Regions from separate parts of the Limosilactobacillus sp. C0001E2 genome, predicted to be linked through region 1. Evidence: predicted binding sites of a transcription regulator. Region 1 holds the regulator's gene; the other holds the start of a gene.
What was found. Region 1 encodes CtsR, which represses protease genes until heat stress. Its sites were predicted from a motif close to TTGGTCAAAAAAGGTCAAANA; they were not measured.
Positions count from the first base shown of each region.

Region 2: a site for CtsR is predicted at 1,788-1,808, ahead of clpP (ATP-dependent Clp endopeptidase proteolytic subunit ClpP). Genes of this name have one in related genera too.

Region 1 is NZ_JBWPXC010000002.1:183,509-199,628, reverse strand. Features, by position in the region: gene rpoB (DNA-directed RNA polymerase subunit beta) at 1-620, opposite strand, end outside; gene AC1EKL_RS03185 (TetR/AcrR family transcriptional regulator) at 895-1,485, opposite strand; gene AC1EKL_RS03180 (ATP-dependent Clp protease ATP-binding subunit) at 1,625-4,111, opposite strand; gene AC1EKL_RS03175 (CtsR family transcriptional regulator) at 4,129-4,596, opposite strand; gene adhP (alcohol dehydrogenase AdhP) at 4,765-5,790, opposite strand; gene AC1EKL_RS03165 (amino acid permease) at 6,414-7,523, shown strand; gene glnA (type I glutamate--ammonia ligase) at 7,546-8,871, shown strand; gene glnA (type I glutamate--ammonia ligase) at 9,157-10,482, shown strand; gene AC1EKL_RS03150 (YitT family protein) at 10,569-11,432, opposite strand; gene AC1EKL_RS03145 (hypothetical protein) at 11,623-12,054, opposite strand; gene AC1EKL_RS03140 (hypothetical protein) at 12,129-12,464, opposite strand; gene AC1EKL_RS03135 (hypothetical protein) at 12,577-13,401, opposite strand; tRNA gene AC1EKL_RS03130 (tRNA-Pro) at 13,559-13,632, opposite strand; tRNA gene AC1EKL_RS03125 (tRNA-Arg) at 13,702-13,775, opposite strand; tRNA gene AC1EKL_RS03120 (tRNA-Gly) at 13,781-13,852, opposite strand; tRNA gene AC1EKL_RS03115 (tRNA-Leu) at 13,981-14,063, opposite strand; tRNA gene AC1EKL_RS03110 (tRNA-Val) at 14,069-14,141, opposite strand; partial or broken gene AC1EKL_RS03105 (deoxynucleoside kinase) at 14,210-14,837, opposite strand; gene AC1EKL_RS03100 (amino acid permease) at 15,014-16,120, opposite strand, start outside.
Region 2 is NZ_JBWPXC010000003.1:100,935-117,054, reverse strand. Features, by position in the region: gene AC1EKL_RS04275 (hypothetical protein) at 1-591, opposite strand, end outside; gene AC1EKL_RS04270 (zinc ribbon domain-containing protein) at 610-1,002, opposite strand; gene AC1EKL_RS04265 (hypothetical protein) at 1,220-1,351, opposite strand; gene clpP (ATP-dependent Clp endopeptidase proteolytic subunit ClpP) at 1,874-2,467, shown strand; gene whiA (DNA-binding protein WhiA) at 2,513-3,445, opposite strand; gene AC1EKL_RS04250 (gluconeogenesis factor YvcK family protein) at 3,460-4,443, opposite strand; gene rapZ (RNase adapter RapZ) at 4,455-5,324, opposite strand; gene uvrA (excinuclease ABC subunit UvrA) at 5,437-8,292, opposite strand; gene uvrB (excinuclease ABC subunit UvrB) at 8,296-10,335, opposite strand; gene AC1EKL_RS04230 (YfbR-like 5'-deoxynucleotidase) at 10,461-11,099, opposite strand; gene AC1EKL_RS04225 (phospho-sugar mutase) at 11,160-12,887, opposite strand; gene AC1EKL_RS04220 (HAD family hydrolase) at 12,969-13,754, opposite strand; gene trxB (thioredoxin-disulfide reductase) at 13,801-14,739, opposite strand; gene galU (UTP--glucose-1-phosphate uridylyltransferase GalU) at 14,934-15,842, opposite strand; gene AC1EKL_RS04205 (NAD(P)H-dependent glycerol-3-phosphate dehydrogenase) at 15,904-16,120, opposite strand, start outside.

The DNA of each region.
Region 1 (16,120 bases):
TCTGAACCAAAGCCCAGCGCACGAACTAACTCTGTTAATGGTAATTTCCGTGTCCGGTCAATCCGCACATATGAAATTCCCTTAGCATCCGTTTCGTATTCCAACCATGCACCACGGTTAGGAATGAAGTTGGCACCATAACTTGGCCGACCATTCTTGTCAGTTTCTTCATTATAATAGACCCCTGGTGAACGAACTAATTGAGAAACAATTACCCGTTCTGCACCATTAATAATGAAAGTCCCTTGATCAGTCATTAGTGGGAAATCACCAAAGAACACATCTTGTGACTTAATTTCACCAGTTTCGTGGTTGGTTAAGCGTAATGTGACGTGGAGTGGTGCTGAATAGTTAGCGTCATGTTCACGTGCTTCATCAACTGTATACTTAGGTTCCATAAGTTGATAATCAACGAATTCCAAAGAAAGTTTCCCTTGGAAATCATCGATTGGCATAATGTCATTAAACATTTCCCGGATACCCTTATCCATAAACCAATTATATGAATTAGTTTGGATCTCAATCAGGTTCGGTAGATCAAGAACTTCCTTAATCCGAGAATAACTACGACTGGTACGGTGTTTACCGTATTTTACTAAATGTCCGGCCAAAGTATTCACCTCTCTAATTTGTTGGGTAAGTTCAACTTGCGAAATATTACATTTTGATTACATTTTGGATAAAATGCAACTTTTGGGCAAAAAAAATCCAAAAGCAGCTGGCAACTACCTTTGGGATTTATAAGGATTGCAATGGACAATAGATCATCACAACCGTTGAACTTACAGTTAAATACTTTCAAAGTATAATCGTTTTTTCTGACTAAGTCAACCGTTGCGACACTAAAAAAGAGGTTAGCTCATTAACTAACCTCTTTTATCTGAACGTGATTTCTTAACGCTGATTCAATCCGTTCATAAAGATATCTAAAATAATCCGGTTACGTTGTTCTTGCGTAATAGAACGGCCACCAAACTTTTGAAATGAATTAAACATTGGACTAAGACTAGCAATAAATAGCTCCGCAGCTTCTTTCGGCAACACATCTGGTCGCATCTTGATGTCAGGTTGCTTAAAGAATTCAGAAACTGGCTCAATGTAATCAATCATAAAAATTACATTTAATTTTCGCTTTGAACTTTGGCTAAGCAAATCCCCCGCGCTTTGCCACTGTTCATAGATATCTTTTGGATGCAGACGCAACAGGGTCTTAGCTAACTCCCATAAACGTTCTTCACCTTTTAGTTCGCTTTCCCGCATCACCTTATTTACTTCTTGACGAACCCGACTTCCATGACTAGTCATTACATCTAAAAAGAGTACTTCCTTATCGTTAAAGTGGTGATATAAAGCGGGCTGGGTAATTCCGATTTCTTTAGCAATATCACGGGTGGACGTCCCCCCAAAGCCATTATTCAAGAACAACTTAGTTGCCGTCTTCATAATTGCTGTCCTGGTTTTTGCTAATTGTTCAGATCTTCTCATATTTCAAACGAGCCTTTCTCATATTCAGTTTAACCAAATACCAACTATTTTAGTTTGCCAAAATAATTGTACATTATTTACTCATTTTTTCAATAAATTTTCGCGAACTTTATTTCCTAATCAAATCTACTGTTCTTTATCATTGAACAGCCAACGGATGTTTCCTACCAGCTTTTTGACTAGTAAAAGTTAGTTTTCCTTGACGAGCACCCACCGTGACCGTAGCAGCATTCTCAATTTCAACAGAAAGCAATGCTAAGCTAAGTGGATCTTCTACTAATGTTTGAATGGAACGACGTAGTGGTCGAGCACCATACTCTGGATTATAACCATCTTGGGCTATCAGATTAATTGCGGCGGGAGTAAATTTCAATGTGACATTTTGCTCTGCCACCCGCTGGGTTAAATCCTTTAATAGTAATTTGACAATTTGATGGAGATCATTCTTTGTCAAAGAATGGAAAACAATCGTTTCATCAATCCGGTTCAAAAATTCAGGCCGGAAATGTAACTTTAGCTGTTCCTGAATAGCTGCTTCCATCGCTGCATAGTTATCTTGAAGATCCTTAGCACCAAAACCAACTGTCTTTTCATCTCGAAGCTGGGTAGCTCCTAAATTAGAAGTCATAATTAAAATCGTATTTCTAAAATCGACTTTACGACCCTTCGAATCAGTCAAGAAACCATCATCTAACACTTGCAATAGTAAATTAAAAATATCAACATTTGCTTTCTCGACCTCATCCAGCAGCACGACAGAATATGGATGTTGCCGAACTTTCTCCGTTAATTGGCCACCTTCTTCATAACCAACATATCCCGGAGCAGCTCCAACTAACCGACTAGCACTGTACCGTTCTTGGTATTCTGACATGTCGATACGAATCATGTTGTCTTCCGAACCAAACATTTCTTCTGCTAACGCCTTAGCTAGTTCCGTCTTACCAACACCAGTTGGGCCTAGGAACATGAACGAACCAATTGGTCGGTGAGAATCCTTCAACCCGCTCCGTGCTCGACGAATAGCCCGTGCTAAAGCTGTTACGGCTTCATCTTGGCCAATCACCCGTTGATGAAGTCCTTTTTCTAAGTGCACCAGTCGATCGCTTTCTTTTTTCTTCAATTGTGTTAGTGGCACACCCGTCCACTCTGAAACCACCTGTGCAATATCATTATCGTCAATTTGTAGTGAATACTCATCTTGAGCTTCCATTTTTTGCCGGTGATCCCGCTCACGATCAACCTTATCCTTTAGTTTTAGTTCTTGCTGTCGCAATTTTGCCGCCTGATCAAAGTCTTGTTGTTCGATTGCCAATTCTTTTTGATCACGTAACTCATCCAGCTGACGAATTTGCTTAGCAAACGCAGTATTTCGCCCTTGACCATCAATCCGTTTCATTGCAGCCGCTTCATCCATTAAGTCAATTGCCTTATCTGGAAGAAAACGGTTAGTAATATACCGATCCGACAATGTTACCGCCGCCTCTAAGGCCTGATCAGTAATCTTTAGATGGTGATACTTTTCATATTTTGGCCGAATCCCCCGTAAGATCTCCACTGAAGCCTTTTTTGTCGGTTCGTCGACCGTGACAGTTGCGAAGCGGCGTTCAAGTGCTGAATCAGATTCTATGTGCTTTTGATACTCATCTAATGTTGTCGCACCAATTAACTGCAATTCACCACGTGCTAACGCCGGCTTTAAAATATTAGAAGCATCAATCGCGCCTTCAGCACCACCAGCACCAACTAGTGTGTGTAATTCATCAATAAATAGGATCACATTACCGTCCTGGTAAATTTCATTAATGATTTTCTTTAGACGATCTTCAAATTCACCACGATATTTAGTTTCTGCAACTAATGACCCCATATCTAACATCATTAGTCGACTACCAATTAAATTAGCTGGAACTTCTTCTTTAACAATTAACTGCGCCAGCCCTTCAACAATCGCCGTCTTGCCAACACCCGGTTCACCAACTAAGACTGGGTTGTTTTTAGTCCGGCGACTTAAAATTTGGACGACCCGCTTAATTTCACGATCACGGCCTACCACCGGATCCGGATCTTCATCACGGGCCATTTTAGTCAAATCACGTGCCAGTTTATCGAGGGTTGGAGTCTTACGGCCATTTCTTTGAGAACTATTTGGTTGATTATTAAACCGTTGTTTAGCATTATTAACCCCTAACCGACGTAGAAGAGTCCGGCGAGCTTGCGGAACATCTACGTTCAGGCTATTTAAAATCCGCGAAGATAAAATATTACTGTCGCCGAGCAAGGCTAACATCAAATGCTCGGTTCCAATTTGGTTAGTGCCTAACTGTTGAGCTAACTGGCCAGCTACCGAGAGCACCTCTCGCATTTTAGGAGAGTATGGCAAATAGCTATCGGCAGTCATATTAGTCATCGTTCCATAGCCTGTAAAACGTTCAATTTCTTCCCGAAGATCATCCGTTGTAACATTTAACTGCCGTAATAAATTTGCAGCAACCCCATTCTTTTCTAAACTCAACGCCAGTAATAGGTGTTCGGTCCCAACTGCTTGATGTTTGAAGTAACGCGCCTGTTCTTGAGCAATATTCAAAGCTGATTGTGCATTAGGAGTATACAAATAATCTGCCATAAGCGTTCTCCTTTCAGTTAACTTTCATAACGAAGACGATTTAAAAAAGCGATAAGCACCCGAGCACGCAGTCGATCTGCATTTTGCCGTGCAGTTACACCAAGGGTGTCTTTTGAGAGCGCCGCTAACATTAAGTCACCCTCTCGCCGTGAGATAACCTTTTCTGCATACAATGTTTGAACAATCGTAAACGCATCATTTTCCGTTAGCGATTGGCCAATTGTATTGATGAGCATATCTAGTACATCAACATCATCAATCAGATTAACCCGTTCAATCCGGATATAACCACCGCCACCCCGCTTACTTTGTACTAAATAACCATTTTGCAATGTAAAGCGTGTTTTGATGACGTAATTAATCTGCGATGGAACAACGTCAAAATGATTAGCAATCTCAGAACGACGAATTTCTACTTTTTCATCATCTGCTAAAATCGATTTTAAATACTTCTCAATAATATCTGAGATACTTTTCTCTTCCATTTTCTCATCCCCATCTCTGACTAATATTGACCTTAATCTTAATAACATTATAACAGACACAGCTTTTTCAATGAAAGAGCAATTCCAATTCATCATTGAGTCATATTTAAGACAACAAAAACAGCCCGCAATCTATCATTGCGAACTGTTTTTAAATTGTTTTAAATATTAGTCCTTGTTGTGAACAAAGTCAACAACGTTCCGACCAACAACTTTATTGTCCTTCAATTCTTGAATCATGTCGTTAATTTCTGAAAGCTTCCGAGTCTTAACAATTGGGTGAACCTTACCTTCGGCACCAAATTGGAAACATTCAGCTAAGTCTTGACGAGTACCAACCAATGAACCAGCAACGATGATTCCATCAAGAACAGTCTTGGCAATATTTAGTTTCATATCACCTTGTGGAAGGGCAACGGCAACTAGCTTACCATCTGGACGAAGTGAGTTAACTGCTTGGTCAAAGGCAGCAGTGGTAACAGCAGTAACAACAGCTGCATGAACCCCGCCAACCTTTTCTTGAATTTGTTCATCAACATTATTGTCATGACGGTTAATGCAGATTTCAGCACCATTTTCTTTAGCAGCCTTCAGTTTGTCAGGGTTACCATCAACGGCAATTACATGTGCACCAAAAACGTTGTGGGCAAATTGAATTCCGAGGTTACCTAAACCACCGGCACCAACAATTGATACCCATTGACCAGGCTTAATGTCGGCAACCTTCAAAGCCTTGTACATAGTAACACCAGCACAAGTTAATGAAGTAGCTTCAACTGGATCAAGTCCTTCTGGAACCTTAACAGCGTAATCAGCAGGAACAATACATTGTTCAGCCATCGCACCATCAGCAGTGTATCCAGCGTTCAAAACGTTCCGACAAAGAGTTTCACGACCAGTCAAACAATATTCACAATGGCCACAGCCCTTGAAGAACCAAGCGATTGAAACCCGATCACCAACTTTAAGGCTTGTAACACCAGGAGCGACCTTTGATACACGACCAACCCCTTCATGTCCAATAATCCGACCAGGCTTCTTACCGAAGTCACCAGCAGCACAGTGAAGGTCAGTGTGGCAAAGTCCACAGTATTCCATGTCGACTAATGCTTCGCCGGGCTTCAAATCACGTAATTGAACATCTTTAACAGTAACGTAACCGTCTACTGGATCATTAATAACAGCAGCTTTCATAGTGCAAAAATCTCCTTTTTCCTTGTTTGAAATCGTTTACGTCTATTATCATAGCAGAATTTCGGCAAAAATAAAGTGAAATATTGAACATTCTTTGTAAATTATTATGGACCATTAGTTAAGAATCGCCCCTGACTTCAGACCACGCTTGACATGAACGTTAAAACCAAAACAAATAATTTTTGTTACCATTTTCACTTACTTAAATAAAGCAGCGATAGTTGTTTCATGTTAAATTTACACTTTTCTTTTTTGTAAAATTATTTTACATATAATGCTTAATTTCATTTCTGCAAAAAAAGTCGAACCCATTGGAAGTAACCGGTTACATTGATTTTATAAGTGAAAATATCTACTGTCGTGATTAATTAATCATATTTTATTTTTCTTCGTTAGCTGCCTATATTCCTTAACAAAATTAAGATATTAGACATTACAGCTTGAAAAAGTTTAGATTTATGGACATATTTTAGATTATGTATAGTGACATTTAACGTTTTTTGTCAATAATTGAAGGTGAAAGGTCCTTTCAAGACAGTTTTGATTTACACAGTAAAAGATTTGTTTTCACCTTTACTAATGGGAAAACCATTAGTGTTTAATTCTAGTGGGAGATGGTGATAATGGCTGATGTTCCAGCTATTGGTCCGCATAGCGGACCGCATTTCAGCCACGACAAAACATTAGATAATAGTACAAAGCAATATAACCAGTTAACTGGTCTCAAGCTCTTTGCCATGTCATGTTCTGTTGTGATCTCAGTTGACGAATTCGCCCCATTTGGCAAAGCCGGAGCAACCTCATTATTCTGGTTACTTATCGCCGGCATTCTCTGGTTTTTACCAATTACTCAAGAAACTGGGGAAATGGCTTCAATTGATGGTTGGGGTGATGGCGGTATTTTTACCTGGGTCAAAGGTACCCTTGGAGAAAAATCTGGTTGGACTGCAATGTTCTACCAATGGATTCACATCACTGTCAGAATGGACACCATGATGTACTTCGTAATTGGTGCGTTTTCCATTGCAATGACAGTGCCAAAAGCTGATATTCAAAATAGTACAGGCTTTGTCTACACCTATGGACATCTTCTTTCATCAATTGGCTTGCCTGGTGATTTGCTTGGTAAAATCGTCGGCGTCCTTCTCGCTTGTGGCATTATTGGCGAATTAAGTAATTGGTTGGCTGGTCCAAATCAAGGCTTATTTGTTGCTGCTCGTCAAGGATACATGCCAAAGTATTTTGCTAAACCAAACAAGCGTGGCGTCCCAATGCGGATTGTCGTTTTACAAGCAATTGTGGTTACCATTACCGCATTAATGATCACTTTCGATAGTGGTGAAAATGCAGATTTTGCCTTCAATGTTTCCATGGCCGCAACCACCGCACAATACCTGATGGTTTACCTAATGATGATTGTTGCATACATTGTTTTAAAGAATAAATACGAAAATCTGCATCGAACTTATCGAATGAGTAATAGTCGAACTTTTAGTATTGTGGTTGCAGTAATTGGCTTTTTCATTACTTTAATGGCCTTCTTCATTACCTTCATCCCCGCCGAAGGAACTCCTGCTCATCTTCGTTCCACTTATGTAATTACCCTCATAATTATGGTTGTAATCGTTGGAATTTTGCCATTGATTATGTACCGCTATCACGATAAGTGGAGTAAAGAAGTTGCTCAGTACCTAAAGGAAGAAGATAAAACGCTTACTCAAGAAAATAAGTAATTAATTGGGGAGGTAACTTATTATGATTACAGCTGATGACGTTCGGAAACTCGCTAAAGAAGAAAACGTTCGTTACTTACGGATGACCTTTTCAGACGCTTTAGGAGCACTGAAAAACATCGAAATTCCAATTGCGCTCTTAGATGATGCATTAAATAACAAGATTAAAATTGATGGATCTTCTATCAAAGGATTCTTACCAATCGAAGATGCGGATATGTACCTCTACCCTGATACCAATACGTGGAAAATCTATCCTTGGGTTGCCGAGAAAAACAAGACTGCATCGATGATCTGTGACGTTCATAATGTTGATGGTACCCCATTTATTGGCGATCCGCGGAGCATCCTGCGGCGGGAACTCGATGCCGTTAAAGAAATGGGCTTCGATACCTTCGACATTGGGGCAGAACCAGAGTACTTCTTGTTTAAGGCGGATGAGAATGGTAACCCAACCATGAAAGTTAACGATGATGGTTTCTACTTTGACCTTGAACCAAAGGACTTAGGTGAAGCCTGCCGGCGCGAAACCGCAAATACGTTAACCCAAATGGGTTTTGAAGTTGAAGCTGATCACCACGAAGCTGCGGCTGGTCAACACGAAATCGACTTTAAATATGATAAAGCTCTCTACACTGCTGATAACGTTCAATACTTCAAGCTGACAATTCGACGGATTGCTCAAGACTTTGGTCTCTGTGCAACCTTCATGCCAAAGCCAATTACTGGAATTAATGGTTCCGGAATGCACCTCAACATGTCGTTATTCAAGAATGGTCAAAATATGTTTGACGATCCAGATGGTTTGAAGGGACTCTCTGAAACAGCATTGTACTTCTTAGGTGGTGTATTAGCTCACGCTAAGGCGATTACCGCCGTTGCCAACCCAACAATCAATAGTTTCAAACGACTCGTTCCTGGCTATGAAGCACCAACATACGTTGCTTGGTCAACGTCTAACCGGACTCCATTAGTACGGGTGCCAGCTGGACGGGGTAAACTGACCCGGCTAGAACTACGCTCTGGTGATCCAACGGCTAACCCATACATTGCAATTGCCGCTGCACTGGCTGCTGGGATTGATGGAATCAATAACAAGATTATGGCACCAGATCCGGTTGAACGAAACATCTACAAGATGACCGCTCAAGAACGGAAGGACGCTAACATCACTGAACTGCCAGGTTCCCTTAGTGAAGCGATTAAAGATTTGAATGATGATGAGGTTATTAAGAACGCCTTAGGTAGCTACTTCGTTAATAAATTTACAGCACTCAAACAACAAGAAATTAACGATTACAGAACCAACGTTACCGATTGGGAACACAAGCAATATTTTGATAACTAATTAACGCATTGTAACTCTTTACTCCTACAAATGATCCGTTCTGATTACACAATCATACATTTCTCCTTTAAACCAGTAAGGTCCCAATCTCCGCCTTGCTGTTTTTTTTCGTTCTTTATTTAATTAACCCCACTCCCGTGGATAAATTATTATCTTAATTAGGTAGACCGCTTTCACTTTAAGATTTACTTGCTTTCTTCACATCTATTCACAGTCGCCGAATTTCGTATTAGTATTGCACCATACTTTTTGTTAGACCAATTTAAGCATAAGGGAGATTAAACTATGTTAACAGCAAATGATGTAAAAAAGATCGCCAAGGATGAAGATGTACGCTACCTTCGGATGAGCTTTTCCGATGCCGATGGTGCTTTTAAAAATATTGAAATTCCAATTACACTTTTAGATGATGCCTTAAATAACAAAATTAAAATTGATGGTTCCTCCATTGACGGTTTCTTACCCATCGAACACGCTGACATGTATCTATATCCAGATCCATCGACGTTTGTGATTTACCCATGGACAGATGGCGTTAACAAAACTGCCGCACTCATTTGTGACGTTTACAATGTTGACGGTACCCCTTATGCTGGTGATCCACGAGGCATCCTGAAAAAGAATCTGGCTGAAGTTAAAAAGATGGGCTTTGACACTTTAAATATCGGTGCTGAACCAGAATTCTTCTTATTTAAACGGGACGAAAACGGTCATCCAACCATGACCGTTAACGATGATGCCTTCTACTTTGACACAGAACCAAAAGACGAAGGTGAAGCATGTCGCCGAGACATCACAAACGTTTTAATGGCGATGGGATTTTCTATTGAAGCTTCCCACCACGAAGCTGCGGCTGGTCAACACGAAATCGATTTTCGCTTTGACGATGCATTGCATACCGCAGACAAAATTCAATACTTCAAATTAGTAGTCCGCGAAATTGCTAAAAAACATGGCCTAGCTGCTACCTTCATGCCAAAACCTATTACTGGGATCAATGGTTCGGGAATGCACTTCAACCAATCACTATTCAAAGGCAGCGAAAACGCTTTTGATGATCCAGAAGGAACAAAGGGATTATCATCAACCGCCCTGCATTATCTCGCTGGACTCTTAAAGCATGCGCCTGCATTTACCGCAGTTGCTAACCCGACTATTAACAGCTATAAGCGATTGGTTCCTGGCTATGAAGCACCAACTTACATTGCTTGGGCAACTGATAACCGAACCCCACTTGTTCGTATTCCAGCCGGTCGGGGAAAGGTAGCTCGGCTAGAATTACGCTCCGGTGATCCATCTGCTAACCCTTACATTTTCATTGCCGCAATTTTGGCAGCTGGTGCCGATGGTATTGAAAATGAATTAGCGGCCCCCGCACCAGTCGAACGAAACATTTATAAAATGAATGCAGCCGAACGGGATGAAGCACAAATCACTGAATTACCTGGGTCACTAGACCAAGCCATTGCTAACCTGGAAAATGATGACATCCTAGTAAATGCCTTAGGAAACACCTTCGTTGATTTCTTCGTTAATTCTAAGAAGAGCGAACTGTTAGCTTACAAAACAAATGTCTCTAGTTGGGAACATAATAAATACTTTAATGCTTAAATGAAAAAAGTCGTAGCGAAGTGATGTGCCCTACAATCGTTAGATTTCTTGTCTAACGATTGTAGGGCACTTTTCATACGGCTTTTTTACATAGAATAATGACGATACTTACCTAATTCCACGTCCGAGCGTTGAATGCTGATAAAGCCTTCTGGGTCTAACGACTTTACCATTTTTTTAATAAATGCTAATTGGCCGCGTGGAGTAACGACTAAGATAACATCCGTTGGCTCACCCGTATAAGTACCAATACCGTGAAGTAGTGTTGCTCCGTGAGCAAATCCCTGTAGTGGCTTAATCAACTTTGCTGCATGTTTAGTATAGATTGTTACACTAACATCCGTTTGTGAAACGTACATGTAGTCCATCAAACCATTGGTAACTAACATGCCAATTAAACTATAAACTATCCGTCCGGGGCCAAAAAAGATTACTGCACCCAGTAAAATAAAGCCGTTAATAACATTTGCAAACATTCCGACATTTTTGTGAAATCTTTTTTGACAGTAAGTAACGAGAATATCCACCCCGCCAGTTGTAAAGCCATTATTAAAACACCATCCAACGCTCATCCCAATTAGTGATGCCCCCACTAATGTATTCGTTAACGGTTCAGTTACTAGCGATACTTTTGGAATAACCGCTAAAAAGATAATATTTGCTAAGACTGCTAATCCGAAGAAAAGAATGTACCGGATGCCAAAAACCCGCCAAGCAAAAATAAACAGCGGAATGTTAAAGATTGCCATTAACAGACTCATGCTCACGTGAATATGAAACAGCATGAAAACCGTTTGTAGCAATTGCGATAATCCCAGCAACCCAGATGAATAAGAATTCGCATGCATTAAAAACATATTGATTCCAACTGCTGACATTATCCCATAAACCAAGGCGATCCAAATTCTTTTGATAGTTTCTAAAATTTCTCTACGCTGCTTCACGGCCATAACAATCCCTCTTTTCACTTGCGTTCGTCTTCATTTTATCATTTTGCAAACGCTTTAAAAAGACGAGATAGTTAATTTTGTTAATAAGATACCATTAATTATTCGGCTGATCGTTCACTCTCACTATAAATAAAATGAGGACGTGATGGCGAAGCAATCAAGAACTTCGCTCACATCCTCAAAGATTATTTTAACGTTCTGTGGCTTGTGAAAGCACATCCGTGTTTCCATTATATACATAGTGATCCACAATACTATCTACTTGCGGATCTTGATTAGCCCCTTTGATATAAATCTTAAAAACATTGGGCGTATTAGTTGGCGTTACATAAATTTTGTCGCCACCGTTTAAATTAACATTTTTGAGTTGTGCAACTCGAGCTACTACTTGTTCGGTAGTCATTACTTTATTTTTCTGACTTTGTTGACCAGCCTGTTGACTCGAACTACCAACCGTTCGATTTTTGTTAGTACGATTAGTACTGCTACTGCTTTGTGCATCCTCACTCTTATGATTAGATGAAGATTGTGAACTAGTTGTCGTTTGACTGTGATTATTAGCAGAATTATTTTGATTTCCACAAGCAACTAACAAGATACTCAGTGTAAAAGTTCCAATCACTGTAACTATTTTTTTTCATTTTAATCCTCCCGTTAACAAATCTGGATGCATTTTCCCATGATTACAGCGGTTTGTCAAAGTTCTTCAACATCACGAGCATGTTTGGGCTTTAACATTGGCTGATGATCATTTAAAGCGGCTGATTTGTCTTTTTGGGTCAATGACCAAATAGTCATTGTACTGTGGATTACATATGCGACCGTGGTCACCGCCCATAAAAGAACTGCAAATAGCCACCGCTCAATGAGATGATCCGAATAAAAATTTTCGACATCATTAACATGGCCTACCGCAACTAATTCGCCCATTGCAACTCCTAGCGTAATTATTAGCCAGGCAAACGACAATATTGACATTCCAAGGAGTGTCGTATTTAGAACTCGCACGCGAGTTTTCTTAGTGATCTTCATCTAATATTCCTCACTAGTAAATATTTTTTATTATTTTACATTAAATCACCATCAAAGAAAATTTATTAAACTTTTTCAGTCGATACATTATTTAGGGTGTCTAACCATTTTTTTAATTTGAATCTCGAAATGTATAACTACGCTCATCCCCTAACAACACTTTGCTTTCATCAATTTCCTTAAGAATCTTATTAAAGTCAATATTTTCGCGGATTGCCTTTAAAAAGACCAGTAAATCTTTCATTTTTCTGCGTTCTTGACGAATGGAATGAATCTTATCAATTAATTGAACCTTTTGTTGATCGGTGAGTTGACTGAATTCGATAAAATGCATTAAGTCAATCATTTCCGAATGATCAATTATAAAAACCTGTTGAGTTAGCTGTTTAGCATAATTGCTTGCTCTCAGTAAAACATCCAATGCGTCCATAACTTCCTTTTTGGACACTTCTGACTTAGTACTTATTGCAGTCGTTAGTTGAATCGTTTCAATTAATTTATCTTGATTAGCATCAAAAATTGCTAATTGGGCTTCTCCGGATTTGTAATAAGCTAGTGCCTTAGCTCGACAGTCTTCAAGATGATTAAAAACGGATTTCTTATTGTTATTAAATGCTGCAAAAGTACCCTTGGAAGTTAAAAATAACCAGGGATCATTTGCTCCTAACCGTCTTCCTAGGCAATAACTAACCGGCAATGCAAGATCTGTCAATGGTGAATAGGAAACTGTCGGATCAGCGGAATTTACAATCTTACAATTATGGAGAGGGTGCGTCCGAAACTTAGTAGGGTATTTTTTTAAGGCGTTTTTCAATGCCCGCAGTGCCACTTTTTTCGATTGATACTTCATTAATCTTTGTTTCGATTTAGAAAAAGTCTTGTCCAATGTCCAAAACCATTTATTTCCCGCTTGTGACTGATAAACAACATAGAACAATTCATTCAGCTCCCTATTTCTCAATAAAAGCGTCTTGGCGAACACATGTTTTATTTTACCCGAACATTTGCAATAATTCAATCGTTTAAATGTACTAAATAAAAAAGCTGTTATATCAAGGTTTTACCTTTCTATAACAGCTCTTACTATGTATAAATCGGAAATACAAGATTCGAACTTGCGACCTCTGCGTCCCGAACGCAGCGCTCTACCAAGCTGAGCTAATTTCCGAAATTAAGGTGATGTCTTACAAAATAAGCGTAGCAAATTCTTTTAAGAATTCTGCCACGCATAAGACAATGCACCCAGCAGGAATCGAATCTGCAACCTTCTGATTCGTAGTCAGACACTCTATCCAATTGCGCTATGGGTGCAAAAAAGCGGAAGACGGGATTCGAACCCGCGACCCCCACCATGGCAAGGTGATGTTCTACCACTGAACTACTTCCGCATAAAGTATTAATCTCTTTCAACAGTTTTTAATGATACTAGTTTTATTGATTGGCGTCAATAATAAAACCAAAAATTTATTATAAAACTGCAATAAAAAAGAGCTACCCTCCGGTAACTCCCTTCCAATGCGGATAAGAGGATTCGAACCTCCACGCCATAAAGACACAAGAACCTAAATCTTGCGCGTCTGCCAGTTCCGCCATATCCGCATCAATGGAGGATACAGGGCTCGAACCTGTGACCCTCTGCTTGTAAGGCAGATGCTCTCCCAACTGAGCTAATCCTCCAAAACAAAAGTAACTTTAGTTAGTTTAAGCTACTTCACTTTACTCGTCAAGCATTATTTAAGATTCAACTATTCGAGCTTATGGTCGATTAATTGTAAAACCTCATCTGCTGCTGTCGAATCTTCAACAAAGTCATACTGATCGCCATTAATTACCATCTTCGGACTTAGATCATACTCGTCATACCACTTTTGGTAACGTGCATTAAGTTCCTTATAATAATTAAATAGGCTGGGGTCCGTATCAACCTGTTCAAATGAACGACCACGCTTCTTAATTCTATCCAGCATCGTTTCAAACGACACTTGAATATGAATTAAAAGATTTGGCGCCTTTTGATGACGCTCGTCAGGTAACTCTTCCATCATATTTATCAAGCAATGAAGTATAAATATCCGATTCCGTATGTGTGGCTCGGCCCAAATCAGCATTCAACCTAAATAGCAAAGAATCTTCAAAAATCGAACGGTCTAATACATTTAAGTCATTATCAAAGGAACCCTTAATTTCGTCTAAACGTCGGTTTAAAAAGTAAATCTGTAAAAGAAAGCCATACTTTTGTGGATCTTTATAAAACAATGGCAAAATTGGATTATCATCAACCGATTCAAAGAATGGCTGACTATTTAAATGTTGGGAAAGTAGCTTAGTTAAGCTTGTTTTACCTGCACCAATTGTTCCAGCTAAGACGATCATAATGAATAGCTCCTCCATTTGAATTCTATAAAACGACAAGCACCATTGTATCATTAATTTATGCGCTGCGCTGAAAAATATTTACTTATTAATCAGACGATGGTTCATCAAAAAGCTATCCTTGTTCCAGGTTCACCTATAAAATAAAGAGGTTGAAAATAAAATTTTCAACCTCTTTATTTATCTTCCGTTTCATAGCTTTCACCCTTTGTCTTCCGTGAAAGATCTACTTCTTCTAACGGAATCAAATGGCTGCCATACTTTAGTTTGTAGTACAAATATAGAACGATAAATACTGGAATTGTCATGTAAGTAACCGCAATGCTTTGCCAATCAAACTTGACAAAGGCATCTAGATTTTGGCACAGAATGACAACAATACATAACCCAAAAGCAAAAAGTGGCCCAAACGGGAATAATGCAGCATGATAAGTTAATTCACTCACGTCGTGACCTTGCTTAATAAACGCCCGTCGGAAACGGAAATGACTAATGGCAATCCCGAGCCAAGCAATAAAACCGGATAACCCAGAAGCACCAATCAAGTAGTTGTAAGCTTGCGGGCCAATAAATTGAGTAAACCAAATCAGTAAACCAATCACAGTCGTTCCAACTAAGCCATAAATTGGAATTCCGCGCTTATTGACATAGCCAAACATCCGCCATGCAAAACCTTCACGTGCTTGAGAGAATAACATCCGTGTTGAAGCATACATCCATGAATTAGCGGATGAAAGTACAGCGACTAAAATAACCGTGTTCATAACACTGGCTGCCGCAGCTAATCCCGCCCGCTTAAAGACTAACGTAAATGGACTGGTTACAATATCCGTCACATCTGAGCTGAGCAGATTTTTATCAGTATAGGGCAGGATACATGCAATTACAAAAATGGTGCAGATATAGAATAATAAGATCCGCCAAAACGTTGATTTAATTGCTTCAGGAACACTCTTTTCTGGATTTTCCGATTCCCCAGCAGCAATTCCAATCATTTCTGTTCCTTGGAAAGAAAAACCAGCAACCAGAAAAACATTCACAATTCCAGAAATGCCATGGACAAACGGCGCCTTTTTATACGTAAAGTTTTGCAAATCTACAGGACCGCGGCCACCCATAATTCCAAGAATTACTAATACCCCCACAATTAGGAAAACCACTACCGTGATAACCTTAACTAACGCAAGCCAAAACTCTGTTTCGCCATACGACTTAACTGATAAATAATTAATTAAAAAAATTAATGCAAACGTGATTCCGCTAAACACCCATGAGGGAATATG
Region 2 (16,120 bases), on a different contig from region 1:
ACTTTTACCAAAAGCTTCGAATTTAAAACGCAATTTCTTAATATCATTAATGTTCTTGACGTGATTAAATACCACTACAACATCACCAGTTTTAGCAATTCCATTATCAATATCTCCATCAAAGTCTTGGTCGCCCATCATCGCATTCGCTTGTAAACCATTATTAGTCGACACCGTTCCTTGAGTTGGGTAAATACTAATATCCTGGTTGGCTTTGATTGTCATATTAATTAGCATCACGCAATTGCCAGATTTACCATCAAGGCCGATTCTTTGATAATCTTTAGCCAATTTATAAATTGTCACACTATTAATCTTAATATTAGCATGATCCCAAGAATTAACGTCCCGGTTTAAATGATAAGTCTTTTGATCGGTATATTGGTATGAATCATACGTCAGTTTAATCTTCCCCTTGACTCTTGCAGCGTGATCATCATGGTGATTAACCACTAGTCCCGTGCTTTCTCCTGCCGCTTGCAACTTATGGATTCCATGATAAGTTGCCACATCAACAAGTGCGATTAGAACCGCCAACACTGCCACAATTGAAATCCAGTAAACCTTATTATGGTACCAAACTCGCTTCATAACTAAATCCTCCCAAATCTAACTCGCTAGAATTACAATAATCGTTAACGATACGAAAAATACTAAATTAGCTACAACGCTGATCAAGGCACCAATTCCCGCAGAATTTGCATTCATCGGTCGTTCTTTTCTCCACACTAAAAATAAAATCAACCCTACTAATGGAATGAAGAAGCCAAGTATGGCCCAACCAAAACTTCCTGAATCTACAGAATGGGAATGAACACTATTCCCAACATTTGGTACGACAGCTTCAATTTTCTCCGCGGATTGTTCTGGCACTTGTTCTGAAGATTCCAGTTGACTACTAGAATGGTCATTTTCTAATGCTCCAGGAACTGGTTGACCACAATGTGGGCAAACTAGTAAGCGTTCCGCCATTGACTGGCCACAACGTTGACATTTTTTCATTTTAATCCTCCCTAAAAATTAACCTCCTAAATCGCTAAAAATATATCAAATTATCAATAAGTAGTCAATGGTCAGTCAACAATCCTATCTAGCTAGGAATATCATCATTGTTAAACCAGCGTTGCAAGTGATATCATCCGATAAAAAACGTTTGATTGAAGTCACAAAAAAAGCAGGAATCAAATGATTCCTGCTCATAATTTAATAATTAAACTGATTACTTTTCGTCAGCTGGCTTTTCTTTAGCCCACTTACGAATTTCTTCAATCTTCTTTTCCTTTAATGCCCGCTTGTACTTAGGAGCAACTGGACGACGGCCTTGTACGCCATGTGGATGTGCTTTACGCATGTCAATATGCCTCCTTTAATATATTATCGTTAATAATCAACATTCCGATTATAACTAAATGCTGCAAAAAGCGCAACCTTTCCATCCAGAACCTGTAATTTTTAACCACTCCTTAAAGTTAGACCATTTTATGCAAACGTTTATCAAAACTGTAATGATAAACTTCTTGATAACTATACCAATTTAAGATAATATGGAAACTGTTAAAAGATCACGGTGTTTAACTTAATTAACCAATTCAAACACCAAACTAAGATGGAGGATTATTATGTCCAAGCAAGACTTACAATTCAAAATGTTTGAAATTAAACCAGATCAAGATCGAGATCAATTAGATAACGAATGTGCTGATTTAGAACTGGACCTAATTGCAGAAAACTTAAAATAGTACTTGAGAGGATGAATAAAATTCAACCTCTTTTTTCATCAGTAATTTTATTTGACCTTTCTTGACCTATAGGGTAAAATACAATCATACGTTAGCAATTAACGCTAATAAGTGCTAAAAGGAGGCCACTTAATATGAATTTAGTTCCAACTGTGATTGAACAATCATCACGTGGTGAACGTGCTTATGATATTTATTCACGGCTTCTCAAGGATCGGATCATTATGCTTTCTGGTCCCATTGAAGACGACATGGCAAATTCAATCGTTGCGCAACTTCTTTTCTTAGACGCGCAAGATTCAACCAAAGATATTTACTTATACATTAATTCACCTGGTGGTGTTGTTACGTCCGGAATGGCAATTTATGATACGATGAACTTCATTAAGGCAGATGTCCAAACCATCGTTATTGGGATGGCTGCTTCAATGGCAAGTGTCCTCGTTTCATCCGGTGCTAAGGGCAAGCGGTTTGGTTTACCACACTCCCAAGTGTTAATTCACCAACCTTCTGGTGGTGCACAAGGTCAACAAACCGAAATTGAAATTGCTGCAACAGAAATTTTGAAGACTCGTAAGATGATTAACGAAATTCTAGCAGAAAATTCCGGTCAACCAATCGAAAAGATTAACCAAGATACTGAACGGGACCACTACTTAACTGCTCAAGAGGCGGTTGATTATGGTTTACTGGATGGCATCATGGAAAACAAGCCAAAGGCAAACTAAGGCTACTAACTCAAAAAGGTGTTGCGAATTATCGCAACACCTTTTTTATTGGCCACTTTTTATCTTATCCGCGTAAGCATTCAACTTTCTTAATCGGTGATTAACCCCTGATTTAGATATTGGCCCACCAGGAACTAACTCCCCGAGCTCCTTTAAACTCACTTCTGGATGGGCCAACCGTGTCATAGCAATTTCCCGTAATTTCTCTGGAATGTTGTTCAAACCGACATGCTGATCAATAAATTGAATGTTTGCGACCTGCTTATTAGCCGCATTGGCCACCTTATCCATATTGGCATTTTCACAATTAACAAGCCGATTCACGGAATTGCGCATGTCACGCACGATTCGAATGTTTTCGAACTCTAACATGCTATTGGTCGCCCCAATTAATTGTAAAAAGTCAGCAATCTTTTCTGCTTCTTTCAAATAGACAATATACCCGCTCCGTCGGGCAGTTGTACGCGCGTTCAATTGAAAATGATTGATCATTTCGGCAATCATCTCGTTATGCTCTTCATACAAGGAATAAATTTCCAAGTGGTAGCGGGAAGTTTCAGGATTATTAACTGAACCGCCTGCCAAAAAAGCTCCCCTTAGGTAAGACTGAATCATCAAATCATTTTTCAGAAGCTGAACTGGGACCCGCTCCATAATATGGAAGCCGTCTAAAATCCCCAATTCCGTTAATAATCCTTTCACGTGATACCGCAGACGGACAACATAGGTATTATTCTTTTTCAATTTCATTTTTCGTCGCACCACGATTTCTGATTCAACATTATAGAAATCTTTTAACAACGAATAAATTCGCCGGGCAATTGCCGGACTCTCTGTCTGGACACTTAGTACCATCTGCTGATTAGCAATTCCTAGCGCCCCATTCATTCTGATTAAGGCCATTAATTCAGCCTGTGCGTTATCCTTATGCACCGTTAAGCCAGTTAATTCTTTTTTGACCTGACTTGCATATGACATCTAATCACCCTTTCTCAATCAGCATGAACATCGTGGAGCCGGTTAAGCAATTCGCTTACTACCTTATCCCGATCATGGAACGCCCCATTATCACGTAATCGCAAGAAATTAGCTGAAATTACCCGACAGCCCTGATCCCGTAATCCAGCAAAATCATGCGTAACGGGCTGCGAAATCTCATTCCATTCCTGAAAATTAATGTAATCCTTCGGCACCGGTTGAACATTTACTAATACCGTATCAATAAACTGCTCACCGAGGTGGCGGTTCAATACCCGGACATGATCAGCATCCGTAAAATGATCCGTCTCACCCTTCTGGGTCATAATATTACAAATATAAACAACTTCCGCCTTCGTCTTTTTCACTGCCTCACCAACATTACTAATCATGAGGTTCGGTAAAATACTAGTAAATAAGCTTCCAGGGCCCAGCACAATCTGATCGGAATCCATAATGGCATCAATCACCTGTTTGACCGCCATTGGTGCTGCTGGTTCATCTGAGTCCGTTACCCAAACCCGTTGAATCTGTTTATGAGCAGCAGTAATTTCTGACTCACCCACTAACTTACTACCATCAGTAAATTCAGCATTCAACGTTAACGGCTCATTCGCCACGGGATAAATATGCCCATTAATCCGCATTAAATCAGATAATTCTTGCACTGCATCAAAAATATTCCCCTTCATCTCCGCCAGCGCAGAAATAATTAGATTACCAAGTGCATGACCGGCAAAAAAATTATCTTTACTGTTAAAACGGTATTGGAAGATTTCTTTTTCAATCGTTGGTAATTCAGATAGCGCTACCAGTGCATTTCGAATATCACCAGGTGGCACAACATTAATATAATTCCGTAAAATTCCCGAAGAACCACCATCATCGGCGACCGTTACGATCGCTGTTACATCCACATTTTGGTCCCGTAAGCCACGTAAAATAACAGGGAGGCCGGTTCCGCCACCAATAATTACAATTTTAGGTTTATGAAACATCATGCTCCTCCTTAATGTGCCTTATCCACATCACGGTGATGTGCATTCACTACATAGTCTTGCTTTCGTAGGTCCGCTGCCAGCTGGTTAGCAATTGTTACAGACCGATGTTGCCCCCCAGTACACCCAATCGCAATCGTTAAACTGGTCTTACCTTCTTTAATATAACCAGGTAGTGCTGTGGTAATCAGCGAATAAAGATGTTGATAGAAATTTTGGGCTTCCGGACTTTGCATGACATATTCTTGAACCGCTGGATCGTTACCGGTTAAATGTTTCAAAGCTGGAACGTAAAACGGGTTAGGTAAAAACCGCACGTCCATCACAATGTCCGCATCCAACGGCAGCCCATACTTAAAGCCGAAGGACATTACATCAACATAGAAATCGGTCCCCTGACCATTATTAAAGATTTCTGTTAAGCGAGTTCGTAAGTTCCGCGGCGTTAAATTAGTAGTATCAATTTTAACATCTGATTGTGATGCTAATTCACCGAGCAGCTTTCGTTCTCGTTCAATTCCGGCTAACACGCCGTCCTGTTTAGCTAACGGGTGCGCCCGACGAGTTTCCTTATACCGTGCGACTAGTTCTGCATTCCCCGCATCTAAAAACAAAACCTTCACACTTATATCATGACGTTGACGAAGCTGCTGAATGACCGGTAATACCTGATCATAAAAGCCCTTTGCCCGAGTATCCATCACCATCGCCATTTTTGGAAAATCAGCAGATTGCTTAATAACATCAACAAATTTCTCAGCTAATGTCGGGATCATATTATCAATTACAAAGTAGCGCAAATCTTCAAAGAGTTGAACCGCTACCGTTTTCCCCGCACCGCTCATTCCGGTAATAATCACGGCTTCTAACTTTTGGGACATTGAAATGCCTCCTTTAATAAAATCACTTTCTATTGTAACATACCGGGCGTGTCATTTCTGTAACCCAGTAAAAAAGTCTAGGATGATTCCCTTATCCTAGACTTTTTTATTATTATTTTTGTTGTCGTTTTGCAGCCCATTCACGGTCACATTTTAACATCGGTTTCAAATATTGACCAGTATAACTCTCTTTCACATTAGCTACTTCTTCTGGAGTTCCAGTCGCTACGACATAACCACCAGCGTCGCCCCCTTCAGGGCCTAAGTCAATCAGCCAATCAGCCGATTTAACTACATCCAGATCGTGTTCAATCACTAGAACTGTATTTCCGGCGTCAACCAACCGTTGTAAAACAGCTAACAATCGCTTGATATCATCCATATGGAGTCCCGTCGTTGGTTCATCCAAGATGTAGAAACTATTACCGTTAGACTGCCGGTGTAATTCACTCGCCAGTTTCATCCGTTGAGCTTCCCCACCAGATAAAGTTGTTGCCGGCTGGCCCAGGTGAACATAACCCAAGCCAACGTCTTGAATGGTTTGCAACTTCCGACGAATTTTCGGGATGGCGCTGAAGAAATCAAGTGCTTCATTCACGGTCATATTTAAGACCTGGGCAATATTCTTCCCCTTATACTCAACTTCCAAAGTCTCTGAATTATAACGGGTCCCATGGCAAACCTCACACGGAACATAAACATCTGGTAAGAAATTCATCTCAATCTTTAAAATTCCATCACCGTGGCAAGCTTCACATCGACCGCCTTTAACATTAAATGAGAACCGACCCTTTGTGTAACCACGCATCTTGGCTTCATTCGTCTGGGCGAATAGCGCCCGAATATCATCGAAAACCCCAGTATACGTTGCCGGATTACTCCGTGGTGTCCGTCCAATTGGTGATTGATCAATATCGATGATCTTCTCGATATTATTAACTCCACTGATAGAACGGTAACGACCTGGTTTGGCAGAGTTATGATTCAGTTTTTGTGCCAAAATCCGTTTAAGAATTTGATTAACAAGGGTTGATTTCCCAGAACCAGAAACCCCCGTAACACAAATAAACTTACCAAGTGGGAAACGAACATCGATATCTTTCAGGTTATTTTCAGCAGCTCCCTTCACCGTAATGGCCTTGCCATTTCCTGACCGACGTTCTTCTGGTACCGAAATCATCTTTTTACCCGATAAATACTGCCCAGTTAAGGATTTGCGACTCCGCATTACCTGCTTGGGAGTTCCAGCTGCCATGACCTGACCACCATTTTCACCAGCACCTGGCCCAATATCGACAATGTAGTCCGCAGCCCGCATCGTATCTTCATCGTGTTCGACAACAATTAGTGTATTCCCCAAATCCCGCATCTTTTTGAGTGAATTAATCAACCGGTCATTATCGCGCTGATGAAGCCCGATTGATGGTTCATCAAGAACATACATAACACCTGAAAGGTTAGAGCCAATTTGAGTTGCTAACCGAATTCGCTGTGCTTCCCCACCAGAAAGGGTGCGCGCCGCCCGGCTTAACGTTAAGTACTCAACCCCGACATTTTGCATAAACGTTAACCGATCAATGATTTCTTTTAAAATCGGTTTAGCAATTGCCGACTTTTGGTCATCTAATTTTAGTTGTTGGAAAAATGGCAAAGACTTACTAATTGGGAGATCAGAAACCTCACCAATGTTCCGATCATCAATCTTAACTGCTAACGCCCGTTCATTCAGACGGTAGCCATGGCACGCTGGACACGGCAGTTCTGCCATATACTTCCGCATTTGTTCACGGGTAAAATCAGAGTTCGTTTCCTTATAGCGCCGGGCAACATTATTAATCACTCCTTCAAATGGCACATCAACGTCTCGGACACCACCAAAATCATTTTCGTAGTGAAAATGAAATGTTTTATCCCCATTTCCATATAAAACTTTGTCGCGCTGACGCTTCGTCAACTTGTTAAATGGCTTATCCATATCAATACCCTCTGATGTACAGAATTGTTCAAGCATTGATGGATAATATTGCGAAGAAATCGGATTCCACGGAACTAATGCCCCTTCACGTAAGGTTTTAGTACGATCAGGCACTACTAAGTCCAAGTCAACTTCCAATTTAGATCCTAATCCTTCACAGACTGGGCAGGCGCCAATTGGTGCATTAAAAGAAAAGAGCCGCGGTTCTAGTTCACCAACCGTAAAACCACAAATTGGGCAAGCATATTGTTCAGAAAATGGGATTGACTCCCCACCAATCACATCCGCAATTGCGTAACCATCGCTCAAGCGTAATGCAGACTCGAAGGAATCAAATAGCCGAGAACGAACACCATCCTTAACAATAATACGGTCAACCACAACATTAACCGTATGCTGCTTATTTTTATCCAGCTCTGGAACTTCTTCAACATCATAAGTTTCGCCATCAACCTGAACACGAACAAACCCTTCCCGTTTAATTTTATCTAGAACTTTCTTTTGAGTTCCTTTCTTATCACGTACGATTGGGGAAAGAATTTGTAACTTCGTCCGTTCCGGTAATTTTAAAACGCGATTCACCATCTGTTCAGGTGACTGGCTGGTAATTGGAATATGATCATTAGGACAAATTGGAGTACCAACCCGTGCCCATAATAAACGGAGAAAATCATTAATTTCAGTAACAGTTCCCACCGTTGAGCGTGGATTATGAGAAGTTGTTTTTTGATCAATTGAAATTGCCGGCGATAGTCCATCAATTGAATCAACATCCGGTTTATCCATTTGACCAAGAAACTGACGAGCATATGCCGACAGACTTTCCACATACCGCCGTTGGCCTTCAGCATACAACGTATCAAAAGCCAATGAACTTTTTCCAGACCCCGAAAGACCAGTGATAACCACTAATTTATTTTTGGGGATTGTGACATCAATATTCTTTAAATTGTGGGCTCGTGCCCCATGAATAACTATTTTATCGTTTGCCACGAATTACTTACCTCCCTGCTTAATTTTCTGCTTACCCTTTTGCTGAGCTGACAATTCCATCACCGTATCACGCAAAGTGGCCGCTTGTTCAAAGTCTAACCGCTTTGCTGCCGAGCGCATTTGTTCCGTCAATTCATCCAGCATTTGTTGCTGTTCCTTGGCCGATAGTTTGGCAAAGTCTTGGGCAGTAAATTCTGCACTTTGCTGATCATCTTGGTCTTCAGCTGGTTTAACTGCTGAAATGGCTTCTTGAATTGGTTTGATAATTGTCTTCGGCGTAATACCGTGCTCTTGATTGTACTTTTCTTGAATTGTCCGCCGCCGTTTCGTTTCATCAATCGCCGCCTTCATGGAGTCAGTGACCGTATCGGCATACATAATTACCGCCCCGTGTTCATTCCGGGCGGCACGACCAATCGTTTGAATTAGTGATCGTTCATTTCTCAAAAAGCCTTCCTTATCGGCATCAAGAATTGCAACCAGGGAAACTTCAGGAATATCTAGACCTTCCCGCAATAGGTTAATTCCGACTAGAACGTCAAATTTGCCAAGCCGTAAATCACGAATAATCTGCGTTCGCTCTAGTGTTTTAATATCACTATGTAAGTACTTAACTTTTAAGCCAAGATCTTTCAAGTAATCACTAAGGTCTTCTGACATTTTCTTGGTCAGCGTCGTAATTAGGACCCGCTCATGTTTTTCAATCCGCTTGTTAATTTCACCTACTAGATCATCAATCTGACCCATGACTGGCCGGACTTCAATTGTTGGATCCAACAATCCAGTTGGTCGAATAATTTGTTGAACCACATGATCAGTTTGGGCTTCTTCATAAGGCCCAGGAGTAGCTGACATGTAGATCACCTGATTGACATGTTGTTCAAACTCGTCCAGCTTTAAGGGACGATTATCCAGTGCACTCGGTAACCGAAATCCGTAGTCGATTAACTGTTTCTTCCGTGCACGATCACCATTATACATTCCCCGTACTTGGGGCATCGTTTGGTGTGATTCATCCACTACTAATAAGAAATCCTTCGGAAAGAAATCTAATAATGTAAATGGCGGTTCTCCCGGTTTCCGGCGGTCCATATAACGAGAATAATTTTCAATTCCGTTGGTATAACCCATTTCCCGCATCATTTCAATATCATAAGTCGTGCGTTGCTGAATCCGTTCTGCCTCGAGCAACTTACCTTCCTTCGTAAATTGTTCAACCTGTTTTTTCATGTCGGCTTCAATTTCCGGCAAAGCCACCTTCATAGTCTCTTCGGTGGTTAAAAAGTGGGTAGCCGGGAAAATGGAGACATGTTCTCGATCGCCTAATACTTCACCAGTCAAGGCATCCACTTCCCGGATTCGATCAATTTCATCACCAAAGAATTCCACCCGGAGTGCTTTTTCTTCCCGTGACGCTGGAAAAATCTCAACTACATCGCCACGAACCCGGAAACGTCCTCGTTGGAAGTCAATATCATTACGATCAAATTGGATATTAACCAATTCACGCAGAAGCCTGTCACGCGAGATTTCCTGACCAATTCTTAACGAAATCACGTGATTCTGGTATTCAGCTGGCGAACCCAAACCAAAGATACTGGAAACTGAAGCAACCACGATCACATCATTCCGTTCCAGTAAAGAACTGGTTGCTGAGTGCCGCAATTGGTCAATTTCATCATTGATTGAAGCATCCTTTTCAATATACGTATCACTGGAAGGAACGTAGGCCTCTGGTTGGTAATAGTCATAGTAAGAAACAAAGTATTCAACTGCATTGTGCGGGAAAAATTTCTTCATTTCTCCATACAGCTGGCCAGCCAACGTTTTATTATGTGAAAGAATCAGCGTAGGTTTATTCACATTCGCAATGACATTAGAAATGGTAAATGTCTTCCCCGTCCCCGTTGCTCCTAATAAAATTTGGGCCTTATCGCCATCTTTAATTCCCTTGGTTAGTTGTGCAATAGCCTCTGGCTGGTCACCAGTCGGCTGATAATCAGAGACCAAGTCAAACATTTTATCTGCCTGACGGTAAATCATAACCATTCCTCCTCATTTTCCGTAAGTAACTAGTCTAATTTTAACACGAACATCCATTCGCGGAAAAGGATAAAAAAGGGCGTGACTGAAATCATTAATGACTTCATCTTCACGCTCCAATTAAGCTACTGTTGAATAATCTGGGTGGTAGCAATTGCTAGCTGATTTTTCACATTAGCATCTGCATTATCCTTTAACAACTCAGGCAAAATCTTTTTCAAGAAATATTGGACACTCGCCATTTCCCGAAATTTCATAATAGCCGTTAAACTAGACTTATAAATATCCATATAGACTGGCTCTGGATTACCCTTTTGAATTTCACCAAATGATTCATACATCAAATCGATCTTATCCGCAACTGATAAAATCTTTCCTTCCAAAGTATCATCCTTGCCTTCAGCGAACCGCCGTTCATACGCTTCCTGAAATTCTTGTGGGATTTCTTTTTTAATAAAGTTTTCGGTCAATGATGTATCCACGCGGGCTAACATCTTCCGTAGTTCGTGGGTTGCATACTTAACCGGCGTTTTAATATCACCAATGAACCGTTCAGTGTAATCATGATTGAGTGCTTTTTCATATAAAGAACGCCAATCAATTTTATTACCTGCTTGTTCTTCAATATCCCCTAACATTTGGGCAGCTTGTGTCACTTTAAATGAGTGCGCAGCCACGTTATGTTGTTCAAATTTAAAATAACCAGGGGCCCGATTAATCATTTCTAAATCACTAAGACTTTTTAAATATTCATGCATGCCCATCAGCAATCGCTCCTTTCAAAAAAGGATTGCCACGGTATCGCGTCAATCCCTTAATTTCATTTAAGCTTCAGCAAATTCTTGCAAAGCCTTTTCGAATTCCGTCAGCTTTTGTGCAGCTGCATCATCCGTATCGGCACTAGTACCAATGTAGAACTTCAATTTCGGTTCAGTTCCTGATGGCCGAATAGCAATCCAAGTTTCATCATCTAAGACATAGCACAATACATTTGATTCTGGAATGCCTAATTCACTAACTTGTCCATCAGCAGTCTTCTTGGTGTTGTTGGCGAAGTCTTCTGTTAATACCACTTGATGACCCGCAAAATCAGTTGGGGCTTCTTCACGGAACTTCTTCATCAGACTCTTAATCTTTGCTGGGCCTTCAACACCAGCGTAGGTATTAGCAATTGTCTTTTCTTTGAAGTAACCGTACTTTTGGAATAATTCTTGAACCCCATCATACATTGTCATGCCACGGCTCTTGTAGTAAGCGGCAATTTCAGCAAGAAGTGTCAATGATTGGATGGCGTCCTTATCCCGGACAAATGGCTTAATAAGGTAACCGTAACTTTCTTCAAAACCAAACATGAAGGTATGATCAGCCTTGCCGGTTTCATATTGGTGAATTTGGTCAGCAATCCACTTAAAACCAGTCAGTACGTTAATCATTTGTACACCATAACTCTCTGCAATCTTAGCCGCAAAGTTAGTGGAAACAATTGACTTGACTGCTGCCGCATTCTTCGGTAACGTTCCAGCCTGACGGTGAGCTTCCAGAATGTAATTTAACATTACGGAAGCAATCTGGTTCCCCGTTAACAGTTGGTATTCACCATCTGGTTGCCGCACGGCACAACCGAGCCGGTCTGCATCAGGATCTGTTGCAATCAAAACATCCGCGTCGATTTGCTTACCTAATTTAATTGAACGAACAAAAGCTTCTGGAAATTCCGGATTAGGGTGTTCCAAACCAGGAAAATCACCATTTGGTTGTGCTTCAGTTGGTTCGATTGTAAAGTTCGTAAAACCAGCTTGCCGTAATGCCCGTTCACCTAACATCCGTCCAGTTCCACACAATGGTGAAAAAACAAACTTCATATCCTGACCATACTTCTTAGCCAGGTCCTTATTGATGGTAACCGCTTTAGCATGTTCAAGGTAGGCGTGATCAACATCCTCGCCCATTACTACTTCTAAGCCACTGTTCAGCATATCTTGTTCATCTGCCAATTGGATGTCAAAAATATCCTTAATCTGCCGGATGTAGCCGGTCATCATATCAGATTCTTTTGGCGGCATCTGTCCACCATCTTCACCGTAAATCTTGTACCCGTTATATTCCTTTGGGTTATGGCTGGCGGTGATCATAATACCAGCATATGAATGGTTGTACCGAACCGCAAAGGATAACTCCGGAGTTGGACGAACATTATCATAAATATATGTCTGAATTCCATGCGCACCTAACACCCGTGCACAGTCATGGGCAAATTCCCGAGAATGGTGCCGTGAGTCATAACTGATTGAAACCCCACGCTTCTTAATATCATCACCCAATGAATCCATTAAAACTGCGAGACCTTCTGTGGCCTGGCGAACCGTATAAATATTCATCCGGTTGATTCCTGGGCCCATTAATCCCCGCATTCCAGCAGTTCCGAATGATAGTGGACCATAAAAAGCATCTTCAATCTCCTGATCATCCTTCATGGCTTTCAACTCCGCCTTTAAGGCTGGGGCCATCTTTGGTTGATTTAACCATTCTTCATAGGTTTCTTTCCAACTCACTACAAAGCATCTCCAATCTCAAGATTTTTCATCATCACCATTTTACCAATACTTGCTTTCAATATCATTAATTTCCTGAATTTAGTCTATAAATTGATTCAGAAATTGCGCAATCCCATCTTCTTCATTACTATTAATCACTTCAGTAACCTCCGTTTTGGCCTCTGGAATAGCATTGGCAACTGCAAGCGAGTGGCCAACCACCTGCAACAGTGGCAAATCATTCTGATCATCACCGCCCCCAGCAATCTCACTCCGCTGGATGCCATGATCTATCAAGTATTGCACCAAGTTTCCCTTATTTACCCCGGCAGCATTGATGGTCAGGTAACCATCACCTGAACTGTGAATAGAAAGATCAGTAAACCGTTGTTGCAAGTGGTGCTGAACCTTACTAAACAATTGTTGATCTTTAATAATCAGCACAATTTGATCCGGTGCAGCAGTGTCCCGCAGTTGCCGACCAATAACCGGCTGAATTCCAGAATACTTCATTTCCTCCCGCATTGCCGGAGTCATTTTAGGAATATACCAGTGATCCCTCGTAATCCAGGTAAAGTCAACTGCTGGATAAAAAGACTGTAATTCAATCGCAAGCTGCTTTGCTAAGCCTCGTGAGATAGCACACTCGCGTAAAACACGCACTTTCCCAGCCTGCACTTGAAAAATTATTGCACCATTCATTGCTAATTGCGGACCAGTTAACCCTAATTGATTAATAAATTCAACCATCGAATACGGGTTACGCGCCGATGCTAAGCATAACTTAATTGCCGTCTGGTGAACTGCAGAAATCGTTGCCTGATCTAACCGTCCATCGTTGTGTAAAAGAGTGTGATCCATATCACTGATTAAATATTTCAACATGCTTTCATTCCTCAAAAAAAGCGACCACATCGGCCGCTCTTTAATTTTACTTTAAATTATCAACGTACTTAAACACTTCTTGGCCAGCGAGCGCACCATCACCAACAGCAGTGGCAATTTGGCGAAGCAACGTCTCCCGGACATCACCAACGGCAAAGATACCAGGAACCTTCGTTGCCATATGGTCATCGGTAATAACCCATCCCTGATCATCTAGAATCCCAAAATCCGCAAACGGGTTTGTCATTGGTACGTTTCCAACGTAAATAAAGACCCCATCCGCTTGCATCTCACTATCTTCACCAGTGGCGTTATTATGCGTCTTTACTTCGGTAACTTTTTGGTCATCACCTTCGATCGCCGTCACACTAGTATTGAAGATGAATTCCATCTTATCATTCTTTTTGGCCTTATCTTGAGCGACCGCAGCTGCCCGCAGATGGTCTTTACGAACCAGTACGGAAACCTTATCCGCAAATTGAGTGAGGTACATCCCTTCTTCGACGGCAGAATCACCACCCCCAACTACAACTAGATGCTTACCCTTGAAAAAGGCACCATCACAAACTGCGCAGTAGGAAACACCTTTCCCACCATACTCTTGTTCACCAGCAACCCCGAGCTTCTTTTGCTCAGAACCACTGGCAATTACTAGTGCCTTAGCAGTATAGGTTTCACCCATATCGGTGGTAATTTTCTTTAAATTGCCATCGAGCTCCACCTTTTCAACCGTTCCGTATGCGTACTTAGCCCCAAATTGAGTTGCCCCATCATACATTTGCTTAGCAAGGTCGGGCCCTTGGACCGAAGGAAAACCAGTATAGTTTTCGATTGTGGCAGTATTGTTCAAATTACCGCCATAAATCCCCCGATCCAGCATTAAAACAGATAAGTTTGCCCGTGAGGCATATAACGCCGTCGTCATTCCGGCTGGACCAGCACCAATAATAATGACATCATAATTGAATTGCTTTTCTTCCGTCATCTTTGATTCCTCCGTTCTATTGTTAAACCCATTCTACTTGATTTAAGTAATCATGTCTATTACTTTACTTACTTTTTATAAGTCAAAATCATTATATCCCGTGATCTAAAATAAGTAAAGAGGCTGTGACATAAATAGGGTTGCAAGATTTGGTCAAGCCAAACTCTGCAACCCTATTTATGTTCTTAAGCTAACTATTTAGTTTTCTTTTGATCTTCTGCACTTAGTTTAGCGCCAAGATTCTTAATATATTCACGAAGTTCATCTTTCGTTTGTGGGTGTTGTAAGCCATATTCAATGTTAGTTTGAATCCAGCCAAATTTATTACCCACATCATAGCGATCACCAGTATACTCATGTGCGAACACCCGTTGAGTCTTGTTCAAAGTATTAATGGCATCCGTTAATTGAATTTCGCCACCCTTACCAGGCTTCGTCTTTGCCAAAACATCAAAAATTTCTGGCGTAAAGACATACCGACCAATGATTGCTAAATCACTTGGAGCATCCTTTGGATCAGGTTTTTCCACAAAGTTCGTGACATTGTAGAGCCCCTTTTCAACTTCAGCACTTGGATTGATCACCCCATACTTAGCAGTATCTTCGTGTGGAACACGCATTACGGCTAACGTCGAAGCACCAGTTTGGTGGTAGCTATCAATTAATTCCTTGGTTAAAGCATTCCCATTGTTATTAATGTTATTCAGATCGTCACCTAACATTACAACAAATGGTTCATCACCAATGAAATCACGGGCGGTTAAAACCGCATCACCAAGGCCCCGCGGGTGCGACTGACGAATGAAGTAAATGTTGATATCTGTGGTTTCTTCAACCAGCTTCAACATTTCGTCCTTGTGCTTAGCCCGGAGGTTATCTTCCAATTCAGGATTAGAATCAAAGTGGTCTTCGATTGAACGCTTGTTTTTGCCATCAACGACCACGATGTCTTCAATCCCTGACTTCCGTGCTTCTTCCACGATAAATTGAATCGTTGGCTTGTCTACAATCGGCAACATTTCCTTCGCTAACGCCTTAGTTGCTGGCAAAAAACGTGTTCCTAAACCAGCAGCGGGAATAATCGCCTTACGTACTTGTTTCATAAATCTAAATCCTTCCCATTAGTAGAATGTATCCGCAATCATTTTACCACAGATTAAAAAATTACTCTAATTCTGAGGTTACCTCGCGGTCCATGAGATCAGTAATAGCAGTTTCAATATTTTGCCCTTCGTAGAGAACGTGATACAAGGCTTCGGTAATTGGCATCTTAACCTGACGTTTTTGAGCTAATTCGTAAGCTGCTTTGGTTGTGTAGACCCCTTCAATTACCATTCCCATATGACTAATTACATCCTCTAATTTACGACCTTGACCTAAT